One region of the Enterococcus sp. AMC1157 genome, then DNA from elsewhere that is predicted to be linked to it. Evidence: a T-box and tRNA genes for the amino acid it is inferred to sense, from the RefSeq annotation. Region 1 holds a T-box; the other holds one or more tRNA genes.
What was found. The T-box of region 1 lies ahead of leuS (leucine--tRNA ligase). A T-box ahead of a tRNA ligase gene usually reads a tRNA of that ligase, here a tRNA-Leu.
Positions count from the first base shown of each region.

Region 2: it encodes a tRNA-Leu, which carries the amino acid that the T-box ahead of leuS (leucine--tRNA ligase) is inferred to sense. The anticodon was not compared.

Region 1 covers NZ_CM177099.1:1,639,185-1,645,601, reverse strand. The annotation lists gene AC4BBX_RS07890 (LysM peptidoglycan-binding domain-containing protein) at 1-1,192, shown strand, start outside; gene AC4BBX_RS07885 (LysR family transcriptional regulator) at 1,342-2,253, shown strand; T-box leader at 2,300-2,507, shown strand; gene leuS (leucine--tRNA ligase) at 2,574-4,988, shown strand; gene AC4BBX_RS07875 (helix-turn-helix domain-containing protein) at 5,053-5,589, opposite strand; gene AC4BBX_RS07870 (TPM domain-containing protein) at 5,749-6,417, opposite strand, start outside.
Region 2 covers NZ_CM177099.1:257,010-263,426, forward strand. The annotation lists gene AC4BBX_RS01255 (glycoside hydrolase family 13 protein) at 1-459, shown strand, start outside; gene AC4BBX_RS01260 (hypothetical protein) at 726-1,469, shown strand; gene AC4BBX_RS01265 (hypothetical protein) at 1,511-1,774, opposite strand; tRNA gene AC4BBX_RS01270 (tRNA-Leu) at 1,972-2,054, opposite strand; gene AC4BBX_RS01275 (pyridoxal phosphate-dependent aminotransferase) at 2,243-3,460, shown strand; gene AC4BBX_RS01280 (DUF2187 domain-containing protein) at 3,503-3,682, opposite strand; gene AC4BBX_RS01285 (helix-turn-helix domain-containing protein) at 3,806-4,639, shown strand; gene nagA (N-acetylglucosamine-6-phosphate deacetylase) at 4,749-5,903, shown strand; gene AC4BBX_RS01295 (ABC transporter ATP-binding protein) at 6,130-6,417, shown strand, end outside.

The DNA.
Region 1 (6,417 bases):
GAATCGAGTGATTTCTCAGTATAATTTAACTCGTTTTGATTCTCCAGCTTCAGGTGTACCGGGTGGGATGACCAATACTGGTACAGGTGGATCAGGTAGTTCAGGAAATTCTGGTACGAATACACCGTCTACACCAACAAATGGTACTACTTATACAGTAAGTTCTGGGGATACTTTGTCAGCGATTGCCTCAAGACATGGAATTACGTTAAGTCAGTTGAGAAGTTGGAATAGCATTTCTGGTGATTTAATTTATCCAGGCCAAAAATTAGTGGTGAAACAAGGTAGTGCCAGTGGTAGCACGACACCAAGCACACCATCAACACCGACAAATACTAACAATAATACGAATACAAATACAAATACCAACAATAATACAAGTTCCCAAACGTATACAGTGAAGTCTGGCGATTTCTTATCAACAATTGCTTCAAGACATGGAATCACGTTAACTCAACTGCGTAACTGGAATAATATAAGTGGCGATTTGATTTTCCCAGGGCAAAAATTAGTGGTAAAACAAGGTAGTAGCAGTGGTAGTACGACACCAAGTACACCATCAACACCGACAAATACTAACAATAATACGAATACAAATACGAACAATAATACAAGTTCCCAAACGTATACAGTGAAGTCTGGCGATTTCTTATCAACAATTGCTTCAAGACATGGAATCACGTTAACTCAACTACGCAACTGGAATAATATAAGTGGTGATTTGATTTTCCCAGGCCAAAAATTAGTGGTGAAACAAGGTAGTGCCAGTGGTAGCACGACACCAAGCACACCATCAACACCGACAAATACTAACAATAATACGAATACAAATACGAACAATAATACAAGTTCCCAAACGTATACAGTGAAGTCTGGCGATTTCTTATCAACAATTGCTTCAAGACATGGAATCACGTTAACTCAACTACGCAACTGGAATAATATAAGTGGTGATTTGATTTTCCCAGGGCAAAAATTAGTGGTGAAACAAGGAACATCGACTCCTTCTACACCACAAGCTTCTAATTCTACTTCAACAAATAGTAACTCGAATGGAAGATATAGTGTAAAAAGTGGAGATAGTCTTTGGTCACTGGCTGAAAGTAATGGAACAACAATCAATCAATTGAAATCATGGAATAATTTGAAATCAGATACGATTTATGTTGGTCAAAATTTAAGAGTAAAATAGTGAATGGTAGTTTAAACATATCCAAACGATATAGTAGTTTTCGGACGCTATATTGTTTGGATTTTTTATTAAATTCATAAAAACATTGACCTTCCTTGATTCACACCGTACTATATTAGTTAAAATCAATGAAGCAGGGGGAAGAGAAATTGAATATCCAACAAATGCGTTATGTAGCAGCGATTGCCAATAATGGGAGTTTTAGAGAAGCAGCTAAAAAGTTATATATTTCTCAACCGAGCTTGTCTCATGCGATTAAGGAATTGGAAAAAGAGTTGGATGTCCAACTTTTTGAGCGGACGAGACAAGGAGCCTCTTTAACTTCTGAGGGGATGGACTTCTTCCAGTATACTCAACCCATACTGGCACAAGTAGAGCTCTTAGAGAATCGTTATTTAGCCAATGATTCCAATGAAAAACATTTTTCGATTTCTAGTCAACACTATGATTTCTTAGCGATTATTATGAGTCAAATGATTCATGATTTCCCCGAGTATGAGGACTTTCGTATTTTTGAAAGTACAACATTGAATGTTATCAAAGATGTTGAGCAATACCGTAGTGAAATTGGCATTTTGCTCTTTAATGAATCCAACCAAGCTGGTTTAAGCCGCTTACTAGAAAACGGAGAGTTAGAGTATGAAGAATTAACAACTTTTCGCACGCATATTTTTATGGGGGTTCAGCATCCATTGGCAACAAAAAAAGAAATTCATTTGGATGACTTACATGATTTTGCTCAAGTTCGTTTTACGCAAGAAACCAATAATTATACTTACTTTGCGGAGGACTTAATTGATTTCCCAGGGATTTCCCAAGTCATTCATACGAGTGATCGTGCAACACTGACGGGAATCTTACAACGAACCAATGCCTATGGATCTGGTTCAGGACTAGTGGAAAATCCTCAAAACCAAGGAATTGTATTAATTCCACTGGTGGACTCTCCTGAGAATAAGATGGTGATGATTAAAAAGAAAAAACGTAAAATTTCAGCCATCGGGACGGCTTTTTTAACGAATTTAAAGCAATATTTAGATGAATTTTCGCAATCTAAATAAATAAATTGAATTCACTACTTATTTTTGATAGTATGTATTCAATGATAATCTCACGCTTGAGAAGGAATAGTAAATAGCGATCTTTTTACAGAGAGCACATGGGTGGTGGAAATGTGCAAAAGACCTTTTGAACTCGCCTTTGAGTGATTGTTTTCTTGAACGAATAGTAGAGAAAATACGGTGACGACCGTTAAAACGTTTGAGGCTGGATATTCCAGTGAAGATAGGTGGTACCACGTAATTACGTCCTATAAGAGGCTTTTTTGTGCTTCTTATAGGGCTTTTTAATTTTATACTATTGCAATTAGGGGGAGTCAGTGGTGAATTATAATCACAAAGAAGTTGAAAAGAAATGGCAAAAAAATTGGGCCAAAACAAATGCCTTCAATACACTTGATAAAGAAGGAAAACCAAAATTTTACGCATTAGATATGTTTCCATATCCATCAGGGCAAGGGCTACATGTAGGTCATCCTGAAGGTTATACGGCAACGGATATTTTAGCTCGTTTCAAACGTAGCCAGGGCTATAATGTATTGCATCCAATGGGTTGGGATGCCTTTGGATTACCAGCGGAGCAATATGCCCTAGACACAGGAAATGATCCTGCTGAATTTACGAAAAAAAATATTGAAACCTTCCGCCGTCAAATCAATTCATTGGGCTTCAGTTATGATTGGAATCGTGAAATTAATACAACTGATCCAGAATATTACAAATGGACGCAATGGATTTTTACTAAGCTATATGAGCATGGCTTGGCTTATGAAGCAGAAGTTCCAGTAAACTGGGTACCAGAATTAGGCACAGTTATTGCGAATGAAGAAGTGATTGATGGCAAGAGTGAACGTGGGGGCTATGATGTTATTCGCCGTCCAATGCGTCAATGGATGCTAAAAATCACCGCTTATGCGGATCGTTTGATTGACGACTTGGAAGAGCTAGATTGGCCAGAAAGCATTAAAGATATGCAACGTAATTGGATTGGTCGCTCAGTTGGGGCTAACGTGACCTTTAAAGTGGCAGAATCAGATAAAGATTTTACAGTCTTTACGACACGTCCAGATACCTTGTTTGGTGCAACTTATGCTGTCTTGGCTCCAGAATTAGATTTGGTTCAAGCAATTACAACTGATGAACAACGTGCAGCAGTTGAGGCTTATGTCGATGAAGCTTCGAAAAAATCAGACCTAAATCGTACGGATTTGTCGAAAGAAAAAACAGGCGTCTTTACAGGAGCTTATGCTATTAATCCAGTCAATGGTAAAGAAATTCCAATTTGGATTGCCGACTATGTACTAGCAACTTACGGTACAGGAGCAATTATGGCAGTTCCAGCCCATGATGAACGTGATTATGAATTTGCAAAAACCTTTGATTTGGAAATTATTCCAGTTCTTGAAGGTAGCAATGTCGAAGAAGCGGCCTTTACCGAAGACGGACTACACATCAATTCTGATTTCCTGGATGGATTGAATAAAGAAGACGCAATCGAAAAAATTGTTGCGTGGTTGGAAGAAAAAGCGGTTGGGAAAAAAGAAATTAGTTATCGCCTACGTGATTGGTTGTTTTCTCGTCAACGTTACTGGGGTGAACCAATTCCAGTTATTCATTGGGAAGATGGCACAACAACGACTGTTCCAGAATCAGAATTGCCATTGCGTTTACCAAAAACAGAGGATATTCGTCCAAGTGGTACAGGAGAATCTCCACTGGCAAATATTGATGATTGGGTAAATGTTGTTGATCCTGAAACAGGCAAAAAAGGCCGTCGTGAAACGAATACAATGCCACAATGGGCAGGAAGTTCATGGTATTTCCTACGTTTTATCGATCCTCATAATAAAACAGAATTGGCAAGCTATGAAAAACTAGAACGTTGGTTGCCAGTGGATATCTATATTGGTGGAGCTGAACATGCGGTCTTGCATCTATTGTACGCCCGTTTCTGGCATAAATTCTTGTATGATATCGGTGTGGTTCCAACAAAAGAACCTTTCCAAAAACTATACAACCAAGGGATGATCCTGGGTTCAAATAATGAAAAGATGTCTAAATCTCGTGGGAATGTTGTCAATCCAGATGATGTTGTTGAACAATATGGAGCAGATACTCTACGTTTGTATGAAATGTTTATGGGACCATTGGATGCATCCATTGCTTGGAGTGAAAATGGTTTGGAAGGAAGCCGTAAATTCTTGGATCGTGTGTGGCGTTTGATTGTTGATGAAAACGGCAAAATGCGTGATCGTATTACGACTGTGAATGACGGTAAACTGACAAAAGCTTATAACCAAACAGTTAAAAAAGTAACAGAAGATTATGAGCAACTACACTTTAACACGGCGATTTCTCAAATGATGGTTTTTGTTAATGAAGCGTATAAAGCAGATGCATTGCCATACGAATATGTTGAAGGTTTTGTTCAATTGTTAGCACCAATCGTACCTCATATTGGTGAAGAACTATGGGCAATCCTAGGAAATGATGAAGGCATTAGTTATGTTACATGGCCAACATTTGATGAAGCAGCCTTGGTAGAAGATGAAGTTGAAATTGTCCTACAAATCAACGGAAAAGTTCGTGCCAAAGTCAATGTTCCTGCGAAAGCTACTCGTGAAGAACTAGAAGAAATTGCTAAAAACAATGAAGTCATTCAAGAAAATATTGCTGGTAAAACAATCCGTAAAGTGATTGCAGTACCTGGTAAATTGGTAAATATTGTAGCAAATTAGACAAAAAACATCTCCCTAGGTAATACTTAGGGAGGTGTTTTTATTTGAGTTTGTATTTATCGGGTTAGGGATTATTAGAGTCAACTGTGTCTCTTTCTACTGTAGAATAAATTTTTCTATAGCCAAATGTGGAACTCGTAAGTTCAATTGTAGTTATTTCTTTTAGCCATTCATGTTCTAAAGGAATTTCGATTATTTTGTTTTCATCTTTTGATAAATCTAATGTCGTACTGATTACTAGTTCTACGGCATTATTTGTTGTGGAACTTCCCATCATATATCCACTATACGAACGGTAGAAGGGTAAATCTGTCTCTACTATGAGAATATTATTTTCGATTTTTGCAGATGCAATCATGCTATCATCGGTTATGTCTTTGTTAATAATTCTTGGTAATAAGAAAAGTAATATGACTGAAAGTAGCATAGTAGCTAATACATAAAGTACAGTTATTTTTTTCGTTTGAATGTCGGGATAATTTTGATTACTTTCCCAATTTGCGATAGTCGAATGAGAAATATGTAGCTTTTCGCCTAACTCACTTTGAGTTAAGTGATGTTTGTTGCGTAATTCTTTAATTTGTTCTCCGATAGTCGACAATTGTTTCCCCTCACATAATAAAATAAACCCTATTTAAAGTATACAAAATAGCATAAAAATAGATAGCAAATATAAAGAAATCCCTTGTCCAAATCACGGACAAGCTCATTTTCCACCAAAAACAAAAACTACCTAGGTACTCCCTAGATAGTTTTTTGCTTACCAGCTACCTGAAACACCTCCGCCACTACTTCCACCACCACTGAAGCCACCAAAATCTCCAGAGCTATTAGTCGTTGCAGCAGCGATACTCTCCTCTTGTTGAGTGACTTGATTTGTCATCATTAAATAGAGTAATGCGGTATCTGTTGAAGAAGAGTGGTATTGACGATGAACGTTTCCAAGCACTTCTTGGTAATCATCGTTTTCAAATTGATCCATTCGTTCTTTCAAATCAGGATGTACTTGGTAAAGTTTTTCCAAGTCAACTTCAAACAAAGCGTTATCTTTTACTTGTTCAATTGCGTCAGAAACTTCTTTTGTTTTTTTCTCTTGCAATGTTCCGTAGGTTTCTCCATGTAAAAGAATAGCTGCTAGATATTCACCTTGCTTAATTTTTTCTTTTAGCTGTTGAGCTGCTAGTTCTTTGATTTTTTGTTTATAATCAGGAATCAAATGTTTATTTTCATTTAAAATATCAGCAGATAAATCATAGTGTTTGATATTTTGGTTTAATGCCGACTGCAAGGATGGGTAGAAATTACCTAACTCATCCTGTGCAAAAGTTAGCTCGGTTTCCATTTGTTTCATATAGTTGGAATCAATCAGAGCTTTGTCTGCAAAATAGAGTTCTATCTCTTCGTTTTTCAAGCCTTTGAATAAGAGTTG
Region 2 (6,417 bases), 1.4 Mb from region 1:
TTTATGTTCTTATTTCCTGGGGTACCTTGTGTGTATTATGGAGATGAAGCAGGTCTGACTGGTAGAAAAGATCCTGAGAATCGTAAATTTTTCCCGTGGAATGGTGTGAATCAAGAAATCTATGACAACTGTCAAAAATGGATTAAGTATCGTACTGGAAATAAAACATTGGAGGAAGGAGACATGAGTTTCTTCTATACCGATGACTTATTTGGGATTTTAAGAAGAAATGGCAATGAGTATGTAGCAATGTTAATGAATCCAACTAATTATCCAAAATTTATTAGTAGAGATTTAACATTTATAGCTGAAGAAACACCAATGACTCAAGAAATTCGTAGACGTTTGACCAATCGAACCTTAAATGAAAATAGTTACTTCTTAATTAGTAGTCAACAAAAACAGCAAAGTATCGATCGTATTCGAAGTACGGTAGCTGGTTCACTTGTCGATAATTAATTATTAGAGATTTGAGATTAAATATCTGAAAAATAGAAGAGAGATATCGTTTGTAAGGATAATGAAGTGTCCCTCTACAGGGCAAAAGTCTCTCTGTTTTTCGGATATTTTTTTAATGAAAACTTATTAATTAAAGTATTTTAATTCTTTGTTTATTTGAATCTAGTAGTAGTAAAATAAGAGTATAAGAGCTTTGTAGAGACTGTCGTATTTTCTACAAATATGGTATGATAAAAGAAATATGGTGTTAAAGGAATGAGTAGATTATGGCAAATTTTGATGATATCAAGCGGAAACATTTTCGTTTTCCTGCATACTCTGATGATACAGGCGTCAAAATACAATCAGAAAGAAGATATCCATCATTTTCAACTGATGAAAATTGGATTATGACTGAAGAAGATCCATCAGCGAAAGTTTATAGAAACGAAAAAACAGAAGCGCGTTCATTAAGACGTTCACCAAAAGTGAGTCATGAAAAAGCGGGTCAAAGTATCCAGCAGAGAGAAGAATTAAAGCGTCATAAAGAAAATCTTCCAGACTATGCAAAAAAATATCAAACAGAAGTGACTCCAACAGGAAAGAAAAGACTTTTTGGAGATACCGGTCAATCTAGTTTCAAAGTTAATGAAAGAAAAGCTGAACCATCACCAAGTAACAAATCATTAAAAAGAGAATATTCAGGTCGTTCTTATTTTGTTCCTAAATATATTCCTGCTTCAATGATTCCTGATGAACCAGCGAAGGATGTTTCAAATCAAGAATTGCTTGATTCAATGAAAAAAGATAGTTACTTGATGTTTGATACAGAACCAACAGCTTTCCAAGATCGAAAAGATTCTGATCCAGCAGTAAGTAAATTTAAACAACCTAGTTCCGTTGCGATGTCTAGAAGTCAATACCGTGAACAAACAAAAAATGAAAAGAAAAAACCTATCTTAGATCGTTCTTTAAAAGGACTTATTGAAGACGAAAGTACTGAAAATGGAGCTCAAGGTTATTTTAATTAAAAAAAGTACGTTGGTTTTGTAGCCAATGTACTTTTTTAATCTTAGTGGTCGGTATGAATTGTGTGTACCTTGGCAAAATGATCGTTTTGGATGACGCAGTATCGACGGACGACAAATTGGTTTCTGCTATTATACTCTCCTGCAACTACAACAGTAGCATTTTCAGCTACTTCAAATAGAAACATTAAACTGTGAAAAGCAATCAAACAATTAATATCATTTAGATTAAATCTAACTAGAGGAGTGCCGTTGTCTAAGTGCTTTAGTATTTTTATTTTTGATATAGATCCTTTGATAGTCTTCATATTTATCAACTCCAAAGATTATTCATCTCTATTATACAAACGTATGTTCGTTTTAGTCAAGAAGATAATTTTTCAATAAAAAAAGGCCTGTGACATAGGTAGTTTAACAATAAAATATCTGTAGGATAGAAGAAAATCATTCTATTTTTTGGATATTTTTGTCTTGCTTTTACTCATGCCACAGATCCTAAATTTAATGCGGAAGACGGGACTTGAACCCGCATGAGCGTTCGCTCACATGACCCTCAATCATGCTTGTCTGCCATTCCAACACTTCCGCGATAACAATAAAATCTTACTGGTTATCTAAATGAATGTCAATAGAAGAAATAATTATGTTTTTTTTATTTTTTTACAGATTACTTTCCGTTTATTCAGAATATTTGCTATAATATGAACATTAAAAAAATAAATATACATGAAATATTGTTTATTGCTTAATCCAGGTAAGTTGAAAAGAGGATGACTATGAGAGATTTTGAGAAATCAAGTAAACTTGAAGGTGTTAGTTATGATGTTCGTGGCCCAGTTTTAGAAGAAGCGGATCGTATGCAAGAAGAGGGAGTTAGTATTTTAAAATTAAATACTGGGAATCCCGCAACTTTTGGTTTTGAAGCACCTAATGAGATTATTCGTGATTTAATTATGAATGTCCGTTCATCAGAAGGATATTCTGATTCTAAAGGTATTTTTTCTGCTCGTAAAGCAATCGAACAGTATTGCCAATTACAAGATTTTCCTAATGTGACGATTAATGATATCTATACAGGTAATGGTGTAAGTGAGTTAATCACGATGTCTATGCAAGGGCTATGTAACGATGGCGATGAAGTTTTAGTTCCTATGCCTGATTATCCATTATGGACAGCATCGGTTTCTTTAGCTGGAGGAAAGCCCGTTCATTATATTTGTGATGAAGAAAGTGAATGGAACCCCGATATTGCAGATATTCGTTCAAAAATTACTAATAGAACAAAAGCAATTGTGTTGATTAATCCAAATAATCCAACAGGAGCCGTGTATCCGAAAGAAATTTTGGAGCAAATTGTTGAGATTGCACGAGAATTTGATTTAATTATTTTTTCTGATGAAATTTATGATCGTTTGTTGATGGATGATTATGTTCATGTCCCAATTGCGACTTTAGCGCCTGATCATCCGGTAGTTACTTTTAGTGGTCTATCTAAATCACATCGTGTTGCTGGTTTCCGAGTGGGATGGATGGTAATTAGTGGAGATAAACGCCATATTAAAGATTATATTTTAGGATTAAATATGTTGTCATCTATGCGTTTATGTTCGAATGTACTGTCACAGCAAATCGTTCAAACTGCTTTAGGTGGTTATCAAAGTATTGATAAATTACTTTTACCTGGTGGTAGAATCTATGAACAAAGAGAATATATACATCAAGCAATCAATGATATTCCAGGACTTTCCGCTGTGAAACCAAAAGCTGCTTTTTATATGTTTCCTAAAATTGATACTAAACGCTTCAATATTTTGGATGATGAAAAATTTGTGTTAGACTTTTTACATGAACATCATGTTTTATTGGTACATGGTGGTGGATTTAATTGGCAAGAACCAGATCACTTCAGAATTGTGTACCTTCCAAATATGGATGATTTAAAATTGACTACTAATAAAATGCGGGAGTTTTTAGAAACCTATCGACAAAAATAATAAAAGCAGCTCTCTTGATATAGAAGAGGGCTGCTTTTCATTTTATTCGGGAAGTAAGTCACAGATTTTTTTGCTGACAACCATACGGCCGCTATATTTATCCATGATTTCTTTAGAAGGTTCGTTAATTTGTACTAAAAATGAATTTTCGTATTCTCTTTCAATGAAACCAGATAAAGTAAGGTTTTCCCATTTGAATGTTACGTTTGTTTTCGTTTCCATAAACGTCACTCCGATCTAACTAATAAAATTTCCGAACATTAGAAAATTGATAATACTTTTTTAAACATTATGTGTTAAAATGAGCAAAAAGCAAAATGCGAATTAGCATATTTAGGAGGAATTATGAATCAACAAGAAAGTTTTGGAGAAACAATTAAACAAATAAGGAAAGACCAGAATATGACGCAGAAAATATTAGCCCAAGGAATTTGTGCCCAAAGTGTGTTGAGTCGTATCGAAAATGGTTTGGAAATTCCCAATGTACTTGTGTTACAAAGCTTGTGTCAACGCTTAAATGTGACAATGGAACAAATTCTACATTCTGAGTCAGAAGAAATTCAACGAGTCAAAGCATTATTTAGTCGAATTCATTCTTATTTGATTCACAAAGAATATCAGAAGATGTCTGAATTACTAAAAGACAAGAATATAGTGGATCATCTTCATTTTGATACGGATTTTCAATTATATTACTATTATTTGGGTAGCTGTGAATTTTTTCTAACGAAGGAATACAATCAAGCAATTCAATCTTTAAAAAAAGGACTTTCTTATACTTATTCAAAAGATACAAAAACTATTTCTCCTATTGAAATTCTTATTATGAGTTGTTTAGGAAGAGTGTACAGTACCATACATAAATATGAAAAAGCACAAGAATACTTAAAAATGAGTCACGAAGAAATAAATCATATTCCAGAAGAAATTACTCGTTTTGAATTAACCAAAATCTTCTTTAACTATGCCCAATTTCTTTACGATACTGAACAATTTTCCGAAGCATTAACTATGTCCAAAGAAGGAATTAGATGGGGCCAACGAAGATTAAGTTACTATCATATGGAAGAGTTATTCTCACTATGTGGCCAAATCTATGAAAAAACCAATAAAAATAGTGAAGCGGAGTTGTGTTTTGAGTATGCAAAAGTAATGAAAAAAATCTCTGAAATGGTGTAGACCAGTATTGACTTATTTCTCATTTAGGAGTAGTTTAAAACTATAGAGATGTCTTGAATAATAAAGATAAATATTAAATTTATTAATAAGAACAAGGAGAGGAATATAAATGAGAACTTTTGTGTATGGAGATAAATTTTTCTTTCAATCAGGAGTCAAAGGACCGGGATATTTGGAGATAATTGATGGAAAGTTTGGTAATTATTCCACTGACTTATCTGACCAAGAAGGAAAAGTTATTGACTACTCTGGAAAGTGGATTGCGCCAGGACTAGTTGATACACATATCCATGGATACAAAAATCATGATGTTATGGATAATGATGCAGATGGAATTAAAGTCATGTCGGAAGCTCTACTTTCTTGTGGAGTAACTTCCTTTTTACCAACTACCCTCACTTCAAGTAAAGAATTATTAAGAGATGTAGCAAAAACAATCGGTCAAGTAGCTCAAGAAGTTTCTGGAGCTAAAATTCCTGGAATTTACTTCGAAGGTCCATTTTTTACAGAAGAATTTAAAGGTGCTCAAAATCCTTCTTATTTTGGTGATCCTAACATTGAAACTTTCAATGAATGGCAGGAAGCTTCTGGTGGTTTAATTAAAAAAATTGCTCTAGCACCAGAAAGAAAAGGGGCTAAAGAATTCATTGAACAAGTGACTAAAGAAGGGGTTGTTGTTTCTTTGGGCCATAGCAATGGTACCCTAGAAGATGCAACAACTGCTGTGGAAGCAGGGGCGAGCGTTTTTGTTCATGCTTTTAATGGAATGCGAGGATTAAATCATCGTGAACCGGGAATGGTAGGGGCATTATTAAGTTTACATGATGTTTTTTCTGAATTAATTTGTGACGGTCATCATGTGCACCCTTCTGCTGCAGGAATTTTAATGGAAAAAGCTGGGCACGATCACGTTGCTTTAATTACAGATTGTATGATGGCTGGTGGGATGCCTGATGGAGATTATATTTTAGGTGAATTTCCTGTAGTAGTTAAACAAGGAACTGCTCGAATGGAATCAGGGAATTTAGCGGGAAGTATTCTTAAACTAAAAGAAGCCATTAAGAATGTGGTTGATTGGGGATTAGCAACACCGGAACAAGCGGTAATGATGGCTAGTTTAGTACCAGCAATCAGCTGTAAAATTGATGATGTGTGTGGCATGATTAAAAAAGATCGTGATGCAGATTTTATTGTTTTAAATCCTGATATGACTTTAGAAGCAACATATCTAGATGGAATTGAACGTTTTAATTCAACTAAATAGTAGATCGTATGTAAGAAGTGATGATGAATCGCTTCTTTTTTTTGCCAAGTTTATTTTTAAAAAAACGAAAATTATTCCAAGTGTTTTTAATTTTATTAGTGTGATTTGATGAGTGTAGGAAATAAATAGCCAAAGACTAAACAGTATTTGTTTTTTCTAACATAAAATAAAAGCAGTATTTTTTTTGATATGTTAAACTAGAATAGAAATTAGAGGAGGAGAATACATGAGCTACATTGATGTCATAGATGAGGTGAAAAAATATCAAATGGGTGACACTACTATTATGGCGAACGATGGTGTGACATTTGGTGTAGAAAAAGAAGAAGTAGCGGTGATTCTGGGTCCTAGTGGAGCAGGGAAATCAACAGTTTTAAATATACTTGGTGGAATGGATAGTTGTGATAGTGGTCAAATTTTTATTGACGGTGTTGATATCGCTAACTATGATGCGAAGGAACTTACAGAATATCGTCGTAATGATGTAGGCTTTGTTTTTCAGTTTTACAATTTA